DNA from 4 places in the Streptomyces sp. NPDC020379 genome. Region 2 is predicted to be linked to each of the others. Evidence: riboswitches for the same ligand, from Rfam matches in the RefSeq annotation. Region 2 holds a riboswitch; each other region holds the start of a gene.
What was found. Region 2 has a riboswitch for cobalamin ahead of ACH427_RS09535 (HoxN/HupN/NixA family nickel/cobalt transporter). Riboswitches for the same ligand answer to the same signal wherever they lie in the genome.
Positions count from the first base shown of each region.

Region 1: it holds a riboswitch for cobalamin, as region 2 does, so the genes downstream of both, ACH427_RS17840 (ribonucleoside-diphosphate reductase subunit alpha) here and ACH427_RS09535 (HoxN/HupN/NixA family nickel/cobalt transporter) in region 2, are expected to answer to the same signal.
Region 3: it holds a riboswitch for cobalamin, as region 2 does, so the genes downstream of both, metE (5-methyltetrahydropteroyltriglutamate--homocysteine S-methyltransferase) here and ACH427_RS09535 (HoxN/HupN/NixA family nickel/cobalt transporter) in region 2, are expected to answer to the same signal.
Region 4: it holds a riboswitch for cobalamin, as region 2 does, so the genes downstream of both, ACH427_RS08580 (CoA-acylating methylmalonate-semialdehyde dehydrogenase) here and ACH427_RS09535 (HoxN/HupN/NixA family nickel/cobalt transporter) in region 2, are expected to answer to the same signal.

Region 1 covers NZ_JBIRVR010000012.1:131,863-137,777, forward strand. The annotation lists gene ACH427_RS17840 (ribonucleoside-diphosphate reductase subunit alpha) at 1-1,188, opposite strand, end outside; cobalamin riboswitch at 1,345-1,486, opposite strand; gene mctP (monocarboxylate uptake permease MctP) at 1,998-3,623, opposite strand; gene ACH427_RS17850 (DUF3311 domain-containing protein) at 3,620-3,898, opposite strand; gene ACH427_RS17855 (hypothetical protein) at 4,010-4,879, opposite strand; gene ACH427_RS17860 (hypothetical protein) at 5,536-5,739, shown strand; gene ACH427_RS17865 (hypothetical protein) at 5,826-5,915, shown strand, end outside.
Region 2 covers NZ_JBIRVR010000005.1:320,702-326,616, forward strand. The annotation lists gene ACH427_RS09530 (amino acid permease) at 5-1,573, opposite strand; cobalamin riboswitch at 1,751-1,970, shown strand; gene ACH427_RS09535 (HoxN/HupN/NixA family nickel/cobalt transporter) at 1,990-3,132, shown strand; gene ACH427_RS09540 (NAD-dependent epimerase/dehydratase family protein) at 3,215-4,264, shown strand; gene ACH427_RS09545 (YidB family protein) at 4,337-4,759, shown strand; gene ACH427_RS09550 (methyltransferase domain-containing protein) at 4,797-5,462, opposite strand; gene ACH427_RS09555 (DUF2064 domain-containing protein) at 5,459-5,915, opposite strand, start outside.
Region 3 covers NZ_JBIRVR010000021.1:78,180-84,094, forward strand. The annotation lists gene ACH427_RS24855 (ABC transporter permease/substrate binding protein) at 1-1,183, shown strand, start outside; gene ACH427_RS24860 (LysR family transcriptional regulator) at 1,509-2,420, opposite strand; gene ACH427_RS24865 (TDT family transporter) at 2,491-3,627, shown strand; gene ACH427_RS24870 (helical backbone metal receptor) at 3,575-4,315, opposite strand; cobalamin riboswitch at 4,353-4,576, shown strand; gene metE (5-methyltetrahydropteroyltriglutamate--homocysteine S-methyltransferase) at 4,614-5,915, shown strand, end outside.
Region 4 covers NZ_JBIRVR010000005.1:95,433-101,347, reverse strand. The annotation lists gene ACH427_RS08585 (short-chain fatty acyl-CoA regulator family protein) at 80-1,483, shown strand; cobalamin riboswitch at 1,567-1,745, shown strand; gene ACH427_RS08580 (CoA-acylating methylmalonate-semialdehyde dehydrogenase) at 1,976-3,475, shown strand; gene ACH427_RS08575 (acyl-CoA dehydrogenase family protein) at 3,499-4,647, shown strand; gene ACH427_RS08570 (enoyl-CoA hydratase/isomerase family protein) at 4,644-5,720, shown strand; gene mmsB (3-hydroxyisobutyrate dehydrogenase) at 5,717-5,915, shown strand, end outside.

The sequences.
Region 1 (5,915 bases), on a different contig from region 2:
CAGCACGCGCGCCGGGATCTGCCGGACGGCCTTGCCCTCGGCCTCGGCCTTGCGGTACGCGGCGTCGAACTCGTCGCCCCACAGGTCGACCAGCTCGGGCGTGTCGGCCGGGGAGAACAGCGACCAGTCGGCGTCCGCCTCGACGCGGCGCATGAACTCGTCCGGGATCCAGTGCGCGGTGTTGAGGTTGTGCGTGCGGCGGGCCTCCTCACCGGTGTTGTCGCGGAGCTCCAGGAACTCCTCGATGTCCGCGTGCCACGTCTCCAGGTAGACACAGGCCGCGCCCTTGCGCCGGCCGCCCTGGTTGACCGCCGCGACGGAGGCGTCGAGCGTGCGCAGGAACGGCACGATGCCGTTGGAGTGCCCGTTGGTGCCCCGGATCAGCGAGCCGCGCGAGCGGATGCGGCTGTAGGACAGGCCGATGCCGCCGGCGTGCTTCGACAGGCGCGCCACCTGGTGGTAGCGGTCGTAGATCGAGTCCAGCTCGTCCAGCGGCGAGTCCAGCAGATAGCAGGACGACATCTGCGGGTGGCGGGTGCCGGAGTTGAAGAGCGTGGGGGAGGAGGGGAGGTACGACAGGGTGCTCGTCAGCCCGTAGAGCTCGGCGACGTCCTCCAGGGCCCGCACCGAGTGGTCCTCGGCCAGGCCGCAGGCCACGCGCAGCAGGAAGTGCTGCGGGGTCTCGATGACCTGCCGGGTGATCGGGTGGCGCAGCAGGTAGCGGCTGTGCAGGGTGCGCAGGCCGAAGTAGCCGAAGCGGTCGTCGGCGCCGTCGGCGAGCGCCTTCTCGACGAGCTCGTCGAGGCGCGCGGCGTGGGTCGCCACGAAGGCGGCGGTGTCGTCGGCGATCAGGCCCTCGCGGTGGCCGGTCGCGACGGACGCGGAGAAGGAGACGGCGCCCTGTCCGGCGGCCTCCTCGGCGATGGCGAGGGTGAGCAGGCGGGCCGCGAGCTTGGAGTACTCGGGCTCCTCGGCGATCAGGCCGGCGGCGGCCTCGGTGGCCAGGGACCGCAGTTCGGCCTCGTCCGAGCCCGGGTGGCGGCCCCGCAGCGCGGCGGCGGCGACCTTTCCGGGGTCGGTGGCGGACAGATCGGCGGTGAGGTCGGTCAGGGTGCGCAGCAGCGCGGTCCCGGGGCCGCCGGTCGCTTCCGCGGATGCTGAGACCGGATCGGCGGGCGCGATGGTCACTGAGGCTCTCCCTCGCTCGGCAAGGGGCCGGGCGGGTGGCGCGCGACGGGCGCGTACGGGCATGCCTGAGGCATCAGGGCATGCTCGTAGCGTCCATCGGCCCAACCCGCGAGGCCCGGACGAATACAAAACGCCCGGTGCGAGCCGGTGCGGCTCAGCGGTGGGCGTGCTGTCGGCAGGTACTCGGACTCCTGCATGCGTCATTACGGCATACATGCACCGTTGCGGGACAGTTCCGGATTTCCACCGGATTCCCCTGCGACGACAGCGAGGACGAGCATACATCTAGTGCTGGCCGTCGCACGCACCACCACATCTTGTGTCGCGCGGTAATCGCGCGGGTCGGAATGTGCTAACAGGGCCTGCCCGCAAGGGGCATGGCGAAGGGCCGCCACGCGCCCTGTCGGGCGCGCCGCGGCCCTGGGTGGGGCGCGGGGTGGGTGGGGGTGCGGCGGTGCGTCTGGGGGGTGCCTGGGGGTGTCGGCGGGGGCTTTTCCTCTGCCGGGGCGCGTGCCCTGGGTCCCCGGCCGCGAGTTCCGCTGCCTCCCCCCAGACACCTCGTCCGGGGGTGCCCCCAGCGGTGGGAGCGGCCTGCGGACGGGTCCTCAAACGCCGGACGGGCTGGATGTGCGGACCGTAGCCAGCACATTCAGCCCGTTGGGGGCACCTCCCAGCGGTAGCTGGGGGAGATTGAGGACAACGCGCGAAGCGTGTTGCGGGGGTCCGGGGGCTTGCCCCCCACGCGGCGGAGCCGCACATCGATGCGGCCGGGAAGGGACGGGGCAGGGGAACAAAGCCCGCCGCAGGCGTCAGTGGCCCCCTGGTGCCCCCGCCGTCGCGGGAGGCAGTTCCTCCACCACCCCCGGATCACCCACATCCGCCGTGTAATCGGACGCCTTCGTCTCGTCCACCCCGTCCGGGACACCCACCGCCTTGAACACCACCGTGAGCACCACCGCGACAAGCACATTCAGGACGAATGCCGTAAGCCCGATATACCCCTTCTCTCCGATGAATGGAATAAGGTTCGTATTCCCGAAATGGTCCTGAGTCGCACTGGGTGTGTCATATGCCCGCCACGTCCCGTATGCCATGCCGACCGCCCACCCCGCCAGCAGCCCCCACCGGTGGAACCAGCGGGTGAAGAGCCCGCCCACGAGCGCCGGGACGGTCTGGAGGATCCAGATGCCGCCGAGCAGCTGGAAATTGATCGCGACCGTCTTGTCCATCGTCAGGACGAAGACGAGCGCGCCGACCTTCACCAGCAGTGAGGCGAGCTTGGAGACCTTCGCCTCGCGCTCGGGCGAGGCGTCCGGCCGGATGAAGTCCTTGTAGATGTTCCGGGTGAAGAGATTCGCCGCGGCGATGGACATGATGGCCGCCGGCACCAGCGCGCCGATCCCGATCGCCGCGAAGGCGACGCCCGTGAACCAGTCCGGGAACATGTCCTCGAAGAGCTGCGGGATGGCCAGCTGGCCGTTCTTCACCTTGACGCCCGCGGCGATCGCCATGAAGCCGAGCATGGCCAGCAGGCCCAGCATCAGCGAATAGAGCGGCAGGATCGTGGTGTTGCGGCGGATGACGTCGCGGCTCTTGCTGGAGAGGACCGCGGTCACCGAATGCGGATAGAGGAACAGCGCCATCGCCGAACCGAGCGCGAGCGTCGCGTACGCCCATTGCGCGTCCGGACCGCTCACCAGGGAACCGCGCGGTTTGCCCGTCGCCGGATTCTTCTCGGCGAAGGCGTCCCCGGCCTTCGCGAAGATGTGCTCGAAACCCCCCAGCTTGATGGGGATGTAGATGATGGCCACGATGATCACGATGTAGATCAGCGCGTCCTTGACGAAGGCGATCAGCGCGGGAGCCCGCAGTCCGGCCGAATAGGTATAGGCCGCGAGCACGCCGAACGCGATGAGCAGCGGCAGGTCCTTCATGAACCAGTTGGACCCGCCACCGACCCCGAGCACGTCCAGCACGGCCTGAATGCCGACGAGTTGGAGCGCGATGTACGGCATGGTCGCGAGCAGCCCGGTCAGCGCGAGCGCCAGGGAGAGCCCCTTCGACCCGAACCGGCCGCGCACGAAGTCCGAGGACGTCACATAACCGTGCTTGTGCGCCACCGACCAGAGCCGGGGCAGGAAGGTGAACACCAGCGGATAGCACAGGATCGTGTAGGGCACCGCGAAGAATCCCGCGGCGCCGCCCGCGTAGATGGCCGCCGGCACGGCGACGAAGGTATAGGCGGTATAGAGGTCGCCGCCCAGCAGGAACCACGTGATCCAGGTGCCGAACGAACGCCCGCCCAGCCCCCATTCGTCGAGGTTGTCCGCGTTCTCCGCGCGCCGCCACCGGGAGGCGACGAACCCCATCACCGTGACGACGAGGAAGAAGAAGATGAACACGGCGAGCGCCACGCCGTTGACGCCGTCCTTCACGCCCGCTCACCCGCCTTACGGATCCGCTCGTTCCGCTCGTGTCGTCGCACGAGCGTGTACGCGATGACGGTGAGCGCGGTCGAGATCAGCACCCACAGCATCTGGTACCAGTAGAAGAACGGGATCCCGATGAACGCGGGCGTGAGCCGCGCGTAGGAGTCGACCCACAGCATGGCGACGAAGGGAATGGCGAGACACACCCCGGCCACGACCATCGGCACCGTGACAACGGGCCCGCGCCCGCGCTCCGGTGGCTCCATCGGTGGTTCTGTCATGGTGGCGACTCCCCCCTAGGTGATCACTGCGTGATGCGCAGGAAATCTAGGTCAGGGTCCTGCTGGGAGTCACCCCCTGTCCGCATATCGGTATGGCAACGTCATCTGAGGTCAGATGGCGGGCCTCGGCCGTACGCAAGCCTCCAGCGCGGCTCGAACGGCATTCATGCCGCGCTGAGTTGCTCCTTCCGCCTCGGAAGAGTCGCTTCCGGCCGCCTCCAGCCGGCAGTCGCGGCACGTGGTCTCGTCGGCGACGGGCCGGATCATGCGGCCACAGGTGCCGGTGCAGGCGCGCAGAGGCTGCGGCCGTGGAGCGGGCTCGGGAGCGGGATCCGGCATCTTGCGCGTCAGCCGGTCGCGGAGGATCCCGACGGGGGAGTGGACGCGCTCCGGCAGCCCGTCGGTGAGCGCTTCCCGCAGCTCCTGGAGCGTCGCCCCGCGCGACAGCCACTCCCCGGCGAGCGGCGCGAGCCGCTCGACCTCCCGCCCGGCGAGCCGCAACCGCCGCTCCGCGTGGCACACGGCGACGATCGCCCGCGCGCCGCGTTCGGCGAGCGGGTGGGAGGTGTTCTCCCCGGTGTTCTCTTTCGGGGAGCGACCGACGGCCGGACGGCCCGGCTCACCGATGGCCGGTGGCACGGCACTCGGTGGGGCGCCCCCATCCCGTACGGCCACGGCCTCCTCGGCGGTCAGCGGCACGTTCGACACCAACTGCCTGGTCCTCCACAGCCCACCGGCGCCCTGCCCCCGCCACTCGTGGAAATACCCGGCGGCGGCCAACTCCCGCTTGGCCCGCGTGAACGCGGTCTTCTTGATCCCGGCCTGCTCGGCGGTCTTCGACAGCGGCTGATCGACACCGTCGGGGAGCGAGAGCTGCCAGGTGAGGAGACGGACGGCGTCGGAGGAGAGGTGGGGGTGGCGGATGATCTCGTTGGGCACCTGCGAGAAGAAGCGCGCGGGGGCGCTAACATGCTTCAGCATTTGCTGGGAGCTCCTGACTCCTGGTGGGTGCAGACCCCCTTCGCTGGTTGCCGCCGGCGTTGGGGGTCGCTTCGTCTCGTCGTGGCACGAAGCGGAGAATCCTGGCCACCGTATCGCGAGGGCATGGTGGGGCGGAGTCCCTCTTACGGGTTAACTGGCCTGTATTCCGATGGAGTTGTGACAGGGAGACCCGTCGGGCCCGTTCGGCTTCAGTTGCCGTACGGCGAGGGGGCAGGGGTGCCGGACCCGCGCCCCCTCGCGATAGACGCTGTCAGCGCCATTCGGAGGCGGCCAGTTGAGTACTCCGTTCTCCTGGAAGCACTGGCCGTCGACGAAGCCGCAGATGCGGCATGGGGGTTCCAGGCGCACGTCGTCATCCATGGGCGACCTTTCCGTACCCCTTCGGCCGGATCGATGCGCAGCCGACGCATGTCGCGGAACTGTCTCAGCGGGCCGCAGAGGCCAGCCACACCCCGAGCGTGCCCATTGCTGCCACGGTCAGTATCAGTTGTACCCATACACCCGAGAGAGATCTGGATCTTGTATTGCCGAGTTGGCATGGCCGGGACGTAGAAGGCGATGAATGCCGCTGTTGCCGCGACGGAGATGATCCACCAGACAGACAGGGGAAGGGAGGGGGACTGCATTTCATTTCCTTGACCTCTGTGAGGTCCCGCTGCGGGGCCCTCCGCGCGGCCGCGGCCTGGGCGGAGGCGCTCTTCCATCTCTCATTCCCCTTCATCATCAAGATGGTGAAGGGGCTGCCGACCCGAGGGCTGTGGGTGACGGTGGTGGCGGGGAATCTGTTCGTGGGCGTACTGCCGGCCTTCGCGGCCACCGTCGGACAGGCTACCGGCTGAGACGCGAAGTTCGCGCTCTACCTCGTGCACGAAATCATCATTTCAGCGCCAATCACTTCCTGAAGAAGCACCACCTGCTGATTCCCGTGTCCCTGCACGCGTTTCTGCTTCTGGCGATGTCCGTCGTCGCCGCCGTGCTTCTGCACGAATGGGTGGAGAAGCCGGGCGTGAAGTTG
Region 2 (5,915 bases):
GACGTCAGACCGGTTCCGGCGCCCTGGGATCGGTGTCGGCACCCGGGCCCGCGCCCGGCCCGGCGTCCGGGCCGGGGCCCGCGTCGGGGTCCGCTCCCGGGCCCGTGGAACCGTCGGGGTCGGCGCCCGCGCCTGGGTCGGGCGCGGGCAGGTACTCCTCGGAGATCTCGCGCGGGCCGAACGGCCACACCTTCTCGTGGCGCGCCCAGAGCACAAAGGCCACACAGCCCGCGGCCACCCAGGCGAGCGACCATTCGATGGGGTGCCGGCCGGGGGAGTTCTTGTCCGCGTAGCCGTAGATCACCAGCCAGCCCACGAGCGCCACCAGACTCGGCAGCGGGTAGAGCCACATGCGGTACGGGCGGAGCAGCCCCGGCTGCCGGCGGCGCAGCACCGACACCGCCACCACCTGGGCCAGTGCCTGGACGATCACCATCACGGTCGTGAGCAGCTGGATCAGCGTGGTGAGGTCCGTATGACGGCCGATCAGGAAGCCGATGCCGGTGATGACCCCCATCGACGCCAGGCTCAGCACGGGGAAGTGGTGGCGCGGGTGCAGGCGTCCGAAGGAGCGGAAGAAGACCTTGTCCCGCGCGGCGTCGTAGGGCACGCGGGAGCCGCCGAGGAGGCCGGTGAGGACGGAGGCGACGGCCGTGAGGAGGATCAGCGCCGTGACCGTCCGGGCCGCGCCCTTGCCCCAGGCCGTCTCCAGGACCGCGGAGGCCACGGAGGAGTGCGCGGTGGAGTTCTCGTCGAGCATCTGCTTCCAGTCGACGACCCCCAGCGTGCCGATCTGGAGCAGCAGATAGATCGCCATGATGCCGAGGATGGAGTAGATGATGGCGCGCGGCATCGTGCGCCCGGGGTTCTTGATCTCCGCGCCCATGTAGGCGGCGGTGTTGTAACCGAGGTAGTCGTAGATGCCGATGGTCAGGCCCGCCGCGAAGCCGATCCAGAAGTGATTGGTCGTCAGCTCGAAGGCGTGGGCCGGGTAGGTGAAGGCGCGGTGGGGGCTGAAGTGGGTGAACGCCGCGACGATGACGAGGACGACCGAGGCGATCATCACCGCCCACAGCACCACGGTGAGCCGCGCGATGTTCTCGACCCGCCGCCACAGCGCCGCGACGATGGCCACGATGACCGCGAGCCCCACGAGGTCCCCGGCGGTCTGTCCCATGCCCGGCCACAGATAGCCGAGATACTGCACGAAGCCGATGATCCCCGTCGACATGCCGAGCGGGATGAACAGCATGGCCGTCCACACGAACAGGAACGGCATCAGCTTCCCGCTGCGGTACTGGAACGCCTGCCGCAGATACACGTAACTGCCGCCCGCCCCCGGCAGCGATGCCCCCAGCTCCGCCCAGATCAGCCCGTCGGCGAGCGCCAGCAGTGCGCCCGCGACGAATCCGATCACCGCCTGCGGGCCGCCGAACGCCGTCACCATCAGGGGGATGGTGACGAAGGGTCCGATACCGCACATCTGGCTCATGTTGATGGTGGTGGCCTGGAACAGCCCGATCCGGCGTACGAATCCGACCCGGTGCTCCGGTCCCTGCCCGGTGTCCGCCATGGGTGTGCCCTCTCTCTGCCGGACGGGGTGACCCGTCAACTGCACTGGTAGCACCGGCCCGCGGGGCACGTCCAGCATCGGCGCTCCGGAACGGCGGGCGGGCCGTGAAAGCCCCGAGGAAGCTGTTGCCTGGCTATGGCAACTGCCACTTCTTTGCCACTTGTGCCGGTCAGGGCGTTAAGGTGGCCCGGCCGTGGTGCTCGGGAAGACCGGTGACGGACCCTCGTGGTCCCACCCCGGAGCGGCCCTCGCCACTGTGATCGGGGAGTTACCGTCCCGTTCCGCGCGCCTCCCACGGGCGCGTGGAGCCACTGGCCGCAGCCGGCTGCCGGGAAGGCAGGGGCGGGCGCGAGCGAACCCGTAAGCCAGGAGACCGGCCACGGCATCTCACGAGAAGATCCACGAGGTGCTGGAGCGTGACCCGCAAGATGACCCTGCCCACCCGAACCCCCGCCGGGCCCGCGGCCGGCGGCCCGCCCGCCTTCCGCTGGCGCCGCCAGGACACCGTCCGCACCGCCGGCCTCCTGGGCGTCATAGCCGCCCTGCACGTCGTCGCCTTCGGCGTGCTCTACCTGCTCGTCGTCCCCGACCACTACACCGTGGACTCCAAGGTCTACGGTGTCGGGCTCGGCGTCACCGCCTACACCCTCGGCATGCGGCACGCCTTCGACGCCGACCACATCGCCGCCATCGACAACACCACCCGCAAGCTGATGGCCGACGGCAAGCGCCCGGTCTCGGTCGGCTTCTGGTTCGCCCTCGGCCACTCCAGTGTGGTTGTCGTCATGGCGGCGCTGGTGGCGGGCGGCACTCAGCTCGCCGGGAAGCTGATGGACGAGGACTCCACCACCCACCAGACCCTCGGCGTCGTCGGCACGTCGGTCTCCGGCGGCTTCCTCTACCTCATCGCCGCCCTCAACCTCGTCGCCCTCGCGGGCATCCTGCGCATCTTCCGCGCGATGCGCGAGGGCCGTTACGACGAGGCCGAGCTGGAGCAGCACCTGGACTCGCGCGGCTTCATGAACCGCGTCCTCGGCCGCTTCACCCGCTCCATCACCCGCCCGGGCCAGATGTACCCCCTGGGCTTCCTCTTCGGCCTCGGCTTCGACACGGCCACCGAGGTCACCCTCATGGTGATGGCGGGCAGCGGCGCGGCCGCCGGGCTGCCCTGGTACGCGATCCTGTGCCTGCCGCTGCTGTTCGCCGCCGGGATGAGCCTCTTCGACACCCTCGACGGCACGTTCATGAACTTCGCCTACCAGTGGGCGTTCTCCAACCCCGTCCGCAAGGTCTACTACAACCTCACCATCACCGGCCTGTCGATCGCCGTGGCCTTCCTCATCGGCACCATCGAGCTGGTCACCGTGCTGCACGACAAGCTCGGCATGAACGACGGGGTCACCGGCTGGATCTCCGGCCTCAACCTCGACAACGTCGGCTTCGTCATCGTCGGCCTCTTCGTGGTGGTCTGGGCGGCGGCGCTCGCCTACTGGCGGTTCGGCAAGGTCGAGCAGCGCTGGGCGGCGCGCGCGGCCACGGCCACGAGCGAGACGGGCTGACGGCCGGCGCGGTTCTTACGGACCGGTGACGGGGCGGCGCCGGAACGGGCGCCCCGCGGCCCGCGCCCCTAACGTCGAGGCCATGCGCGTACTCGTCACCGGAGGCGCGGGCTTCATCGGCTCGCACATCGTCACCGCACTCACCGACCGCGGCCACCGGCCCGTCGTCCTCGACGCCCTGCTGCCCGCGGCCCACCCCGAGGCACCGCCCCGGCCCGCCGGCGTCGAGTGGACCGGCGCCGACCTCCGCGACCGCGCGGCCGTGGCCGGTGCGCTGCCCGGCATCGACGCCGTCTGCCACCAGGCCGCGATGGTCGGCCTCGGCAAGGACTTCGCCGACGCGCCCGCCTACGTGGGCTGCAACGACCTCGGCACGGCCGTGCTCCTCGCGGAGATGGCCGCCGCGGGCGTACGCCGCCTGGTCCTCGCCGGCTCCATGGTCGTCTACGGCGAGGGCCACTACGTGTGCCCCCGGCACGGCGTGGTGCGCCCCGGCCCGAGGGCGGCCGCGGACCTCGACGCCGGGCACTACGAACCCCACTGCCCGCGCTGCGGCCGGGAACTGACGCCGGGCCTCGTCGACGAGGACGCGCCCGCCGACCCCCGCAACGTCTACGCGACGACCAAGCTGGCCCAGGAACACCTGGCCGCCGCCTGGGCCCGCGCCACCGGCGGCACGGCGGTGTCCCTGCGCTACCACAACGTCTACGGCCCCGGCATGCCCCGCGACACCCCGTACGCGGGCGTCGCCTCCTTCTTCCGCTCCTCGCTCGCCCGCGGCGAGGGCCCCCGCGTCTTCGAGGACGGCCGCCAGCGGCGCGACTTCGTGCACGTACGGGACGTGGCCGCGGCGAACGCCCTAGCCCTGGAACACCTCGACAGCCGCCCCGCGGGCACCCTGCGCGCATACAACTGCGGCAGCGACACCCCGCACACCATCGGCGAGATGGCCGCCACCCTGGCCGCCGCGCACGGCGGACCGGCGCCCGTCGTCACGGGCGAGTACCGGCTCGGCGACGTCCGCCACATCACCGCGTCGTCGCGGCGCCTGCGCGAGGAGCTGGGCTGGCGCGCCGAGGTCGGTTTCACGGAAGGAATGGCCGAGTTCGCGCGGGCGCCGCAGCGCGCCTGACCATGGCTGCGTACGAGTGAACATCCCGTCATCCCGGGCCGGATCCGCCGTCCCGGGATAGATGGATGGCATATCGGTGCGCTTCCGGGAAAGGCGGCAGACATGGCGGACAACGATCTGGGGACCCTGCTCGGCGGGCTGCTCGGCGGCAGCAAGGAAGGCTCTCTGCTGGGCTCGCTGCTCGGCGCGCTCGGCAGCGGGGGAGGGGAGTCGCTCTCCGGCCTGTTGCAGCAGCTCCAGGAGGGCGGTCTCGGCGGCAAGACCGATTCCTGGGTGGGCACCGGGCCCAACGCGGAGCTCAGCGGCCCGGAAGTGGCGCAGGCCCTGCCCTATCAGGCGCTCGACCACGTCGCCCAGAAGGCGGGCGTCACCCCGGAGGAAGCGGCGGACCAGCTGGCCCGGGTGATTCCGCGGGCGGTCGACAAACTGACCCCCGGGGGTGAGGTCCCCCAGGGGTCCCTGGAGGAAGTGATCGCCCACCACCAGGGCGGCTGACCCGGGGGCCCGCTCGCCGCGGCCGCGGCCCGCCGCGTCAGAGCCGCAGCGCCGCGAACGAACGGTCCGCCGACTCCCAGCGGTCCGCCATCCGCCACCCCACCGCGTCCGCGTGCCGCAGCAGCGCGGTCATCCCCACCCGCGCCCAGGGGAACGCCGGCCCCAGCCGGCCCCGGCCGTCGTCCACCCGCACCCGTACCCGCTCGTCGACGTCCGCCGCCGCGGCCTCGACGAGGAGGAGCCCGCGCGGCGCGGTGATGGCGGCGACGCGGGCCAGGAGGGCGCGGGGGTCACCGCCGATCCCGATGTTCCCGTCGAGGAGCAGCGCCGTGCCCCAACGCCCCTCGCCCGGAAGGGGGTTGAACACCGACCGGCACAGCGCCGAGCCTCCCGTGCGGCGGGTGCGGGCGACGGCCGCCGGGCTCACGTCGACGCCGAGCGCCGGGCGGCCGAGCGCGGCCAGGGCGGCGACGAGACGGCCGGGGCCGCAGCCGATATCGATGACCTCGCCCTCGCAGCGGTCGAGCACGGTCATGTCGGCGGCGTCCGCGTCGGCGCACCAGCGCTCCACTTCCAGGGGCAGCAGCCAGCCGTCCGCGCGGCGCAGGAAGAGCGGGCCGCGGCCGACATGGACGGCGTCGGCGTACGGGTCGGAGCTCCAGGCGCCGGTGGACCGGCCCACGGTGAGTTCGCCGAGGGTCACCGGGCGGCCCCGGCCGCGACGGCCGCCGCGAAGAGTCCGTGCGGTGCCGCGGCCGCGACCTGGGCCACGTCCTCGGCGGTGTCCACGTCGCGGAGTTCGGGCAGGTCGCGCACGACGAGCCCGGCCTCGGTGAGACGGCGCCGCTGGACGGCCCCGGTGCGGGCCGTGGACATGGGGACGCCACGCAGCAGACCGGGCCGGGGCTCCGCCAGGCCGAGCGCCCAGAACCCGCCGTCGGCGGCCGGGCCGAACCACGCGTCGCACCCGCGCCACGCGTCGTCCGCCAGCGCCGGGGCCAGCAGCGCGGGGGTGACCTGCGGGGTGTCCATGCCGATGAGCAGCGCGGGCCCCGCGCACCCGGCGAAGGCGGCCGCGAGCCGCTCGTCGAGCCCGCCCGCGCACTGCGGCACGACGTCGAACCCGGGAGGCAGCCACCGCCCGGCCCGCCCGTCG
Region 3 (5,915 bases), on a different contig from region 2:
CATCAACCAGGTGATCATGCTGGCGCTGTCCATGGTCGTCATCTCCGGCATGGCGGGCGCGGGCGGCCTCGGCGAGGCCGTCTACGCGGCGGTCACCCAGGTCGACATCGGCGGCGGTGTGGAGAGCGGCCTCGCGGTCGTCATCCTCGCCATCTACCTGGACCGCATGACCGGCGCGCTCAACCAGCGGGTCTCCCCGCTCGGCCGCCGGGCCCTGGCCAAGGCGGCGGCGACGGCGCGGGGCGCCTCGTTCCTGAGCTACCGTCCCGGCACGGCCGTGGCCACCGTCGGCGTCGTCGTCCTCGCGCTCGTCGCGGGCGGCATGAACCTCGCCGGGAGCGGCGACGGCAAGCAGCACGTGGCCGCCGGCAAGAACGTCGGCGACGGCAAGCAGATCAAGCTCGGCTACTTCCCCTGGGACGAGGCCGTGGCCACCACCTACCTCTGGCAGAACATCCTGGAGGACCGGGGCTTCAAGCCGGACATCAAGCAGCTCGACCCCGGCCCGCTCTACACCGCGCTCGCCCAGGGCCAGATGGACGTGCAGTTCGACTCCTGGCTGCCCACGACGCACAAGCAGTACTGGGACCGCTACGCGAACCAGCTCACCGACCTCGGCTCCTGGTACGGGCCGACGTCGCTGGAGCTCTCCGTGCCGTCCTACGTCAAGGGCATCGACTCGCTCGCCGACCTCAAGGGCAAGGGCGCGCAGTTCGGCGGGAAGATCATCGGCATCGAGTCCAGCGCCGGCATGATGGGCACCCTCAACGACAAGGTGCTCAAGGCGTACGGCCTCGACGGTGAGTACAAGGTCGTCTCCTCCTCGACCGCCACGATGCTCGCCGAGCTCGACCGCGCGATCAAGAAGAAGGAGCCGATCGTCACGACCCTGTGGACCCCGCACTGGGCCTACGGGAAGTACGACCTCAAGAAGCTCAAGGACCCGCAGGGTGCCTGGGGCAAGGGCGAGCAGATCCACACCGTCGCGAAGAAGGACTTCGGCAAGGACTTCCCGCAGGCCGCGGAGTGGCTGAAGAACTTCAAGATGTCGGACGAGGAACTGGCGTCGCTGGAGGTCGCGGTCAAGGACGGCGGCAAGGGCCACGAGAAGGACTCGGCCCGCCGCTGGCTGGAGGCGCATCCGGGCATGGAGGACAAGCTGGCGCCTGTGCCGGCGAAGTAGCGGGCTGGGGGTCGGGCCGGCTCGCGCCTGCGGCGGGCTTTTCCCCTGCCCCGCCCCTTCCCGGCCGCGTCTGATGTGCGGCTCCGCCGCGTGGGGAGCCCCGGACCCCCAGCGCCCTGCGGGCGCGTCCTCAAATTCCCCCAGCTACCTCCCCCGGACGGAGTCCGGGGGTGCCCCAACGTGCTGGATGTTCTGGCCACGGTCCGCACATCCAGCCCGTTGGGGGCACCTCCCAGCGGTAGCTGGGGGAATTTGAGGGCAACGCGCGAAGCGTGTTGCTGGGGGTCTGGGGCGCAGCCCCGGTTCCGGGAAACGCGAGCCCCCTTCACCCCCGCGTCAAAGACAAAAGCTCCCGCCCCGGCCCCACCGGCACATGCCCCACCCGCCACACCGCCCGCAGATCACGCCGCAGGCGAATCCCCACCGGCACCTCCACGAGCCGCCGGGAAGCGAGCTCCTCACCCACCGCGAGCTCGCTCAGCACAGAAGGCCCCGCGCCACTCACGACGGCGGACTTCACGGCCGTCGTCGACGACAGTTCGAGCAGCGGGACGGCGAGACCGCCGTGAGAAGCGAGCGCGGCGTCGAGCACCTGCCGCGTCCCCGAGCCGCGTTCGCGCAGGATCAAGGGGGTGGCCGCCAATTCCGAAGGGGGCAGCGGAGCGCGGCGGCGGGCCCACGCGTGGGAGGGGGCCACCACGACGACGAGCCGGTCGTGGCCGACGACCGCGCCGTCGAGGCCGGCCGGCACGTCCAGGCCCTCGACGAAGCCGAGGTCGGCCTCACCGGCGCGCAGCCGGTCGGCGACGGCGGCGGAGTTCCCGGCGAGCAGCGAGACGGCGGTGCCGGGCAACTGCCGGTGCAGGGCGATCAGCCAGCCCGGCAACAGGTATTCGGCGATGGTCATGCTCGCGGCGACCCGCAGCCGCGAGTCCCGGCGCCCGCGCAGCGCCCGCGTCCCCGCGTCGAACGCCTCGGCGGCCTCGACGACCCGCCCGGCCCAGTCGGTGACGAGCGCCCCCGCGTCGGTGAGCCGCGAGCCGCGCGGCGAGCGTTCGACCAGGGCCACGCCGAGCTGTCGCTCCATGCCGCGGATCCGGCTGCTGGCGGCCGGCTGGGTGATGCCCAGCTCCTTCGCCGCCCGCCCCAGGCTGCCCAGCCGGGCCACGGCGAGCAGGAGCTCCAGCGCCCCGAGATCGGGCACCCGGTGGGCGAGAGGGCTGCTCGGATCGCTCATAAACCCAGCTTATGCCCTCATAGACCGATGGCCTCTGGTTGCACGGAGTGCCATGGGCAATCGTGGAGGCATGACCACGCTCGTCCACCCCAGCCCCACCCCTCTCACGCGTCACGAACCGCGGCCGGGTGTCCGCCACCTCGGCCCGAACTGGTACGCCGCCGTGATGGGCACCGCCATCGTCGCGGGCGCCGGAGCCGCGCTCCCGGCCCACTCGCCGGGGCTGCGGGTGGCGTACGAGGCCGTCTGGGCGCTGGCCGCCCTCGCCCTCCTCACCCTGCTCGCCGCCCGCGCCGCGCACTGGGCGCGCCACGGTGACCAGGCCCGGCGGCACCTCGCCGACCCGGGCGTCGCGCCGTTCTACGGCTGCCTGGCCATGGCCCTGCTCGCCGTCGGCGGCACCACCCTCTCCGTCGGCTCGGGCGTCATCGGCACGTCCGCGGCCGTGGCCGTCGACTCCGTCCTGTGGGTGGGCGGCACCGTGCTCGGGCTGGTCGCCGCGGCGGGCATCCCGTATCTGATGGTGACCCGGCACCGGGTCGAGCCCGGCGCCGCCTCGCCCGTCTGGCTGCTGCCGGTGGTCGCCCCCATGGTCTCCGCCGCGAACGGCCCGGCGCTGGTCGCGCACCTGCCGGCCGGGCAGTGGCGGGCGGCGATGCTGCTGGGCTGCTACGCGCTGTTCGGCATGAGCCTGCTGATGACGCTCGCCATCCTGCCGATGCTCCTCTCGCGGCTGGTGCACCACGGCCCGCTGCCCCTCGCGATGACCCCGACCCTCTTCCTGGTGCTGGGCCCGCTGGGCCAGTCCACGACGGCCGTGAACAACCTCGCCGACGCGGCACCGGGAGCCGTCGCGGCCCCGTACGCGCACGCGATGTCCGCGTTCGGCGTGCTCTACGGCGTCCCGGTGATGGGCTTCGCGCTGCTGTGGCTGGCGCTGGCCACAGCCATGGTCGTGGGTGCCTTCCGGCGCGGGATGGGCTTCGGGATGACGTGGTGGGGCTTCACCTTTCCCATCGGCACCTGCGTCACCGGCGCCGCGGCGCTCGCCCGCCACACCCACCTGCACGCCTTCACCTGGCTGGCCGTCGGGCTCTACGCCCTGCTCGTCGCCGCCTGGGCGGTCGCCGCGGCCCGCACCCTGCACGGGCTGGTCAACGGCCGGCTGCTCGCAGCGCCGCGGCCAGCACCCGCGGTGCTTCGGTGAGCGAGGGGCCGTACCACGTGAGGTGACGGCCGCTGACCAGCGCGTACGGCAGCCCGGGGAACGCCTCCGGGCCGTCGTCGGCACTGAAGCGGTACGGCTCGTCCGGCAGCACGACCAGCTCGGCGCCGCACGAGGTCAACTCCTCCAGGGGCACGCGGGGATAGCGCTCCGCGTGCCCGGCGTACGCGTGCGCCACCCCGAGCCGGGCGAGGACGTCCCCGGCGAAGGTGTCCCGGCCCAGGACCATCCACGGCCGCCGCCACACCGGCACCACCGCCCGCACGGCGCGGCCCGTGGCCCGTACGTCCCGCCACGCCTCCTCGGCCTCCGCCAGCCACGCCGGCCGCTCCAGCCCGCACCCCGCCACCAGCACCCGCTCCAGCTCCGCGAACGCCTGCTCCAGCGTGCGCACTTCGGTGACCAGCACCCGCAGGCCCGCCGCGCGCAGAGCGGCGAGGTCGGGGGCGCGGTTCTCCTCCTCGTTGGCGAGGACGAGGTCGGGCGCGAGGGCGGCGATACGGGCCACGTCGGGGTTCTTCGTGCCGCCGATCCGCGTGACGCCGAGCCCGGCGGGGTGCTCGCACCAGTCGGTGGCACCGACGAGCAGCCCGGGCGCGCTGACGGCCACGGCCTCGGTGAGCGAGGGGACGAGGGACACCACGCGCCGTACGGCAGTACGAATGGCCATGATCACAGAGTACGCCCGGGCGGCAACTCCTGTGACTATGCTGGCCGGTGCAGCTGGTTCGCCCCGTCCGCCAGTCGGGAGCGTCGCAAGAGGGAATCCGGTGCGAATCCGGAACTGCCCCGCAGCGGTGAGTGGGAACGAAAGCGGTCATACGCACTGGACGCCGTCCGGGAAGCGACCGCCGGTAGGTGACCGGCCCCTCGACGAGGGACCGGGGCGCGCCCGCGAGTCCGAAGACCTGCCACTGCCCGTATGCCCGCACGGGGTACGGACCGCACGAACTCCGGAGGAGAGTTCCGTGAAGCAGACGCATGTCGCACGTGTGAATCCCACGCTGCACGGCTATCCGCGGCAAGGCCCGGGCCGTGAGCTGAAGAAGGCCACCGAGAGCTATTGGGCCGGCCGCCTGGGGGCGGAGCAACTCCTGGAAACCGCCGCCGCATTGCGTGCCGCGGCCCGCGAGGAGCTGCGCGAGGCGGGCATCACCGAGGTGCCCACCGGTGACTTCTCGTTCTACGACCATGTGCTGGACACCGCCTGGGCGGTCGGCGCCGTGCCCGAGCGGCACCGGGCGGCGGCCACAACCGAGCTCGACGTCTATTTCGCCATGGCCCGCGGCACGGCGGACACGCCACCGCTGGAGATGACGAAGTGGTTCGACACCAACTACCACTATCTCGTACCGGAATTGGGCCCCGATTCGGAATTCACGCCCGATTCCCGTAAGCAGGTCGGCGAATTCCGTGAGGCATGCGACGCGGGCCTCACCGCCCGGCCCGTGCTGCTGGGTCCCCTCAGCTTCTTGCTGCTGGCCAAGCCCGCGCCCGACGCCGGCGCGGACTTCGAGCCGCTGACACTCCTGGACCGGCTGCTGCCCGTCTACGCCTCGCTGCTCGCCGACCTGCGGGCGGCCGGAGCGGAGTGGGTGCAGCTGGACGAGCCCGCGCTCGTGCAGGACCGGCCCCGGTCCGTGCTGAACGCCACCGCCCGCGCCTACCGCGAGCTCGGCGCGCTCACGGACCGCCCCCAACTGCTCGTCGCGTCCTACTTCGACCGGCTCGGCGACGCCCTGCCGGTGCTCGCCCAGGCCCCGGTCGAGGGGCTCGCGATGGACTTCACCGGTCCCGCGGCCGCCAATCTCGAAGAGCTGGCCGCGCTCGGCGGGCTCCCCGGCAAGCGGCTCATCGCGGGCGTCGTCGACGGCCGCAACATCTGGGCCGCCGACCTGGAGCGGGCCCTCTCCACCCTCGCCACCCTGCTCGGCCTGGTGGACCGGCTCGATGTCGCGCCGTCCTGCTCCCTGCTGCACGTGCCGCTCGACGCCGCCGCCGAACGCGACCTCGACCCGCAGATCGCCCGCTGGCTCTCCTTCGCCCGCCAGAAGACGGCCGAAGTCGCCATCCTCGCAAGGGCCCTGAGCGAGGGCCGCGAGGCGGTGGCGCCCCAGCTCGCCGCCAACCGCGCCGCCCTCGCCTCCCGCGCGGGCTCCGCGCTGACCCGCGACGCGGCCGTACGGGACCGCTGCGCGGCCGTCACCGCCGAGGACACCCGCCGCCCGCAGCCGTACCCGGAACGGGCCGCCGCCCAGCGCGCCCGGCTG
Region 4 (5,915 bases), 230 kb from region 2:
CGTGCCTCCCGTGCATAGACTCGCCGCCATACAGGACGTGAGCGAGCTTTGGATCCTCGACGGCGGACGGGAGACGGCGGTGAGCAAGACCTATGCCGGAGCCCGGCTGCGGAGGCTGCGGGAGGAGCGGCGGCTCAGTCAGGCCGAGTTCGCCCACGTCCTGGCCATCTCCCCCAGCTACCTCAATCAGATGGAGCACGACTCCCGGCCACTGACGGTCCCCGTACTGCTGCGCCTGACCGAGGCGTTCGGCGTGGAACCCGGGTTCTTCTCCGGGCTCGACACCACCCGGGTCCTGGCCGACCTTCGGGAGGCGCTGGCCGACGAGATCGCCGACGCCCGCATCTCGCCGGTTGACCTGTCAGAACTCGCCTCCCGCCTGCCGGCTGTCGCGGACGTCCTGCTCGATCTGAGCCGCCGCAACCAGACGTTGACCGAGCGCCTGGCCGAGGCCGCGGACAACCGGCGCGGCGCGGCGGCCCCGCCCGCGCCCCGGGCTCCGCACGAGGAGATCCGGGAGTTCTTCTACCGCCGCCGGAACTACCTCCACGACCTCGACCTGGCCGCCGAGAACCTGGCGACCGACCTCGGCATCCGCCCCGGCGGAGTCCTGACCGCGCTGTCCGCCCGGCTCACCGACAAGCACGCCGTGCGGCTCGCCACGGACTCCGACCAGTTGCACCACTACGACCCCTCGCGCCGGACCCTGCATCTGTCCAGCCGGCTGCGCCCCGGCCAGCGGGCCTTCCGGATGGCCACCCAACTGGCCCTGCTCGAACTCTCCCCGGAGCTCTCCGCGCTCGCCTCGGAGGACTACGACCAGACCTCCCCCACCTGGCGACTCGCACGCATCGGCATCGCGAACTACGTCGCCGCCGCGCTGATCCTCCCCTACCGCGCCTTCCACGCGGCGGCGGAGGAGATGCGCTACGACATCGAACGCCTCACCGACCACTTCGGGGTCGGCTACGAGACCGTCTGCCACCGCCTCAGCACCCTCCAGCGCCCTCACCTGCGCGGCGTGCCGTTCTCCTTCGTCCGCGTCGACCGCGCCGGCAACATGTCCAAGCGCCAGTCCGCCACCGGCTTCCACTTCTCCCGCGCCGGCGGCACCTGCCCCCTGTGGAACGTCTACGAGGCATTCACCACTCCCGGCCGCATCCAGGTGCAGATCGCGGCCATGCCCGACGGACAGCGCTACCTGTGGACCGCCCGCACCGTCACCCGGCAGCGCGGCGGCTGGGGCGAGCCGGGCAAGACGTACGCCATCGGACTGGGCTGCGAGATCCGGCACGCCGCCCGGCTCGTCTACTCCGACGGCCTCGACCTCGACAACGCCTCCGCCGCCACCCCCATCGGCATGGGCTGCCGCGTCTGCGAACGCCTCGAATGCCCGCAGCGGGCCGTACCGCCGCTGGGCCGGCCACTGGCCATCGACGAGAACAGCAGCACATTCGTGCCCTACCCCGTGGCCGAGCGGTAATACGGAGGGGGCGCACGGAACGACGGGCCTTGCCCATGCACAGGACGGCAGGGCGACGAGGCTGGACTTACTAGGACGTCCAACTATATCTTCGTGACCAAGGCCCGCGGTGCAGGGAAGCCGGTGTGAATCCGGCACGGTCCCGCCACTGTGACCGGGAAGTGTGCCGTCCAGAGCACGCCACTGACGCGACGCGTCGGGAAGGCGGGCGGCATGCGGTGATCCGGGAGTCAGGATACCGGCCGCGGGGTGTTCCGTGTTGTCCACGAGGATGGAGCAGACACGCATGGCACCGGTCCGTACCCACGACCCTGGTGATCCGGCGGGGCACGCACGCATGTCCGCTTACGCGTAACGCGTTCTCGTGACGCTCCGACGGCTTTCGAGCCTTCGCGTCCCACGGCAGCCGCACGCGACGCACCTCACCCGGTGCCGTCGCCGGCCGGCCGTGCCATCCCCGGATCTCATCCGACCTGACGAGAGCAGGCTTCCATGGTCCGCGAACTGACACACTTCATCGCCGGCAAGCACACCCCGGGGGCGTCGGGGCTCTTCACCGACGTGTACGACCCCAACACCGGCGCCGTACAGGCCCGGGTGCCCCTGGCCGGGCGCGAGGACACCGCGGCCGCGATCGCCGACGCGGCGGCCGCGCAGCCGGAGTGGGGCGAGTGGAACCCGCAGCGCCGCGCCCGCGTCCTGCTGAGGTTCCTGCAGCTGATCGAGGGCGAACGGGAGGCGCTCGCCCGCCTGTTGTCCGCCGAGCACGGCAAGACGATCGCCGACGCCCACGGCGACATCCAGCGCGGCCTGGAGGTCGTCGAGTTCGCCGCGGGCATCCCGCACCTGCTCAAGGGCGAGTTCACGGACAACGCGGGCACCGGCATCGACGTCCACTCGCTGCGCGGCCCCCTCGGCGTCACCGCCGGGATCACCCCCTTCAACTTCCCCGCGATGATCCCGCTGTGGAAGGCCGCGCCCGCGATCGCCTGCGGGAACACGTTCGTCCTCAAGCCCTCCGAGCGCGCCCCGTCCGTGCCGCTGCGGCTCGCGGAGCTCTTCCTCGAGGCGGGGCTGCCCCCGGGCGTGCTCAACGTGGTCAACGGTGGCAAGGAAGCCGTCGACACCCTGCTGGAGGACCCCAGGGTCCAGGCGATCGGCTTCGTCGGATCCACCCCGGTCGCGGCGCACATCTACGCCACCGCCGCCGCCCACGGCAAGCGCGCCCAGTGCTTCGGCGGCGCCAAGAACCACATGGTCATCATGCCGGACGCCGACCTCGACCAGGCCGCGGACGCCCTGATCGGCGCCGGGTACGGGTCGGCGGGCGAGCGCTGCATGGCGATCTCCGTCGCCGTCCCCGTCGGCGAGGAGACCGCCGACGCCCTGGTCGCCAAGCTCAAGGAGCGCATCGGCGCGCTGCGCATCGGCCGCTCCGACGACCCGGACGCCGACTTCGGCCCGCTGGTGAGCCGGGACGCGCTCGACCGCGTGCGCCGCTACGTGGACATCGGCACCACGGAGGGCGCCGAACTGGTCGTCGACGGGCGCGACTTCGTCCTCCCGGGCCACGAGAACGGCTTCTTCGCCGGGGCCACGCTCTTCGACCGCGTCTCCACCGGCATGCGCGTCTACCGGGAGGAGATCTTCGGCCCGGTCCTCTGCGTCGTCCGCGCCGCCGACTACGAGGAGGCCCTGCGGCTGCCCAGCGAGCACCCGTACGGCAACGGCGTGTCCCTCTTCACCCGGGACGGGGACACCGCCCGCGACTTCACCCGGCGGGTGAACACCGGCATGGTCGGCGTCAACGTGCCCATCCCCGTACCGGTGGCTTACCACACCTTCGGCGGCTGGAAGCGCTCCGGCTTCGGCGACCTCAACCAGCACGGCCCGGACGCGATCCGCTTCTACACCCGTACGAAGACCGTCACCTCGCGCTGGCCCTCCGGGGTCAAGGAGGGCGCGAGCTTCACCATCCCCACGATGCGGTGACGACGGTGACGACGACACTGACCATGACCGGCACCATGCTCTCCGAGGAGCAGCTGGCAATCGCCGAGACGACGCTGGACTTCGCCGAGGAACACCTCGCCCCGCACGCCGTCGCCTGGGACCGGGACAAGCACTTCCCCGTCGACGTCCTGCGCAAGGGCGCGGGCCTCGGACTGGGCGGCGTCTACGTCCGCGAGTCCTCCGGCGGCTCCGGCCTGACCCGCTCCGACGGCGTCGTGGTCTTCGAGACCCTGGCGACCGGCTGCCCATCCATCGCCGGCTACCTCTCCATCCACAACATGGTCGCCTGGATGATCGACCGCTACGGCGACGAGGCCCAGCGCGCCCGCCTGCTCCCGGCCCTGTGCTCCATGGACTTCCTGGGCAGTTACTGCCTCACCGAACCGGGCACGGGGTCCGACGCGGCCGCGCTGCGCACGCGCGCCGAGCGCGACGGCGACCACTACGTCCTCACGGGCGTCAAGCAGTTCATTTCCGGCGCGGGCACCTCGCACGTCTACATCGTGATGGCCCGCACCGGCGAGCCGGGCCCCAGGGGTGTCACGGCCTTCATCGTCGAACGTGACGACCCCGGGCTGTCCTTCGGGCCGGACGAGAGGAAGATGGGCTGGAACGCCCAGCCCACCCGCCAGGTCGTCCTCGACGGCGTGCGCATCCCGGCCGACCGCCGGCTCGGCGCCGAAGGCGACGGCTTCCGCATCGCCATGCACGGCCTGAACGGCGGCCGGCTCGGCATCGCCGCCTGCTCCCTCGGCGGGGCGCAGAGCGCGCTCCACCGCAGCCTGGCATACCTCGCGGACCGTGAGGCGTTCGGAGCGCCGCTGCTCGACGCGCAGGCCCTGCGGTTCAGGCTCGCCGACATGGCGACCGAGCTGACGGCCGCCAGGGCGCTCGTCCGCCAGGCGGCGGACGCCCTGGACCGGGGGCTCCCGCAGGCCGCACAGCTGTGCGCGATGGCGAAGCGGTTCGCCACCGACACCGGCTACTCGGTGGCCGACAACGCCCTCCAGTTGCACGGCGGCTACGGGTACCTCAGCGAATACGGCATCGAGAAGATCGTCCGTGATCTCAGGGTGCACCGGATCCTGGAAGGAACGAACGAGATCATGCGCCTCATCGTGGTCCGCGGACTCACGGAGGCCGTGCGATGACGACGGACGGCACCGACAGCGTCCTGCTGCGCACCGAGGGACGCGCGGCGTACCTCACCCTCAACCGCCCCAAGGCCCTCAACGCCCTCACCCACGCCATGGTGTGCCGCATCGACGAGGCCCTGGCCGAGTGGGCGAAGGACCCCGCTGTCGAGACGGTGGTCGTCACGGGCGCGGGCGAGCGGGGACTGTGCGCCGGCGGCGACATCCGGTCCATCTACGAGGACGCGCGCACCGGAGGGTCGGCGTCGGCGGACTTCTGGCGGGACGAGTACCGGCTCAACGCCCTGATCGCCCGCTACCCCAAGCCGTACGTGGCCGTCATGGACGGCATCGTCATGGGCGGCGGCGTCGGCGTCTCCGCGCACGGCAGCGTGCGGATCGTCACCGAGCGCTCGCGCGTGGCCATGCCCGAGACGGGCATCGGCTTCGTCCCCGACGTCGGCGGCACGTACCTGCTCGGGCTGGCCCCCGGCGAGCTGGGCACCCATCTGGCCCTGACCGGTGCGGTGGTGGGTGCCGCGGACGCCCTGCTGTGCGGGCTCGCGGACCACTACGTCCCGTCGGCGCTGCTGCCCGAGCTGGTCGCCGGCCTGGCGCAGGCGTCCGTGCACGACGTCCTCGCCGCGCACGTCCGTCAGGCGCCGCCCGGCGTACTGGACGCCCAGAGGGAGTGGATCGACCACTGCTACGCCGCCTCCACGGTGGAGGAGATCGTGGACCGGCTGCAGGGCAGCGGCGCCCCCGCCGCGCGGGAGGCCGCCGGCACGCTCATCGCCAAGTCGCCCACCGCGCTGAAGGTCACCCTGGCCGCCTTGCGCCGTGCCCGGGAGCTCGGGCCCCTGGAGCGGGCCCTGGAGCAGGAGTACCGCGTCTCCTGTGCCGCGCTGGCCTCGCCGGACCTCGTCGAGGGCATCCGGGCCCAGGTCATCGACAAGGACCGCGCCCCCCGGTGGTCCCCCGCCACGCTCACCGAGGTCACCGGCTCAAACGTGGCCCGCTACTTCGCACCGCTCGGCGAGCGCGAGCTCCGCCTCGCCGCCACCGATTCCCCGCAGGAGGTGCCCTGGTGACCAGCGTCATCGCGTTCGTCGGGCTCGGCCACATGGGCGGCCCCATGGCCGCGAACCTCGTCAAGGCCGGACATCGCGTCACCGGCTACGACCTGTTGCCCGAACTGCTGGCCTCCGCCGGGCGATCGGGCGTCCGGGCAGCCGCTTCGGCAGCCGAGGCAGCCGCCGGGGCGGATGTGGTGATCACCATGCTGC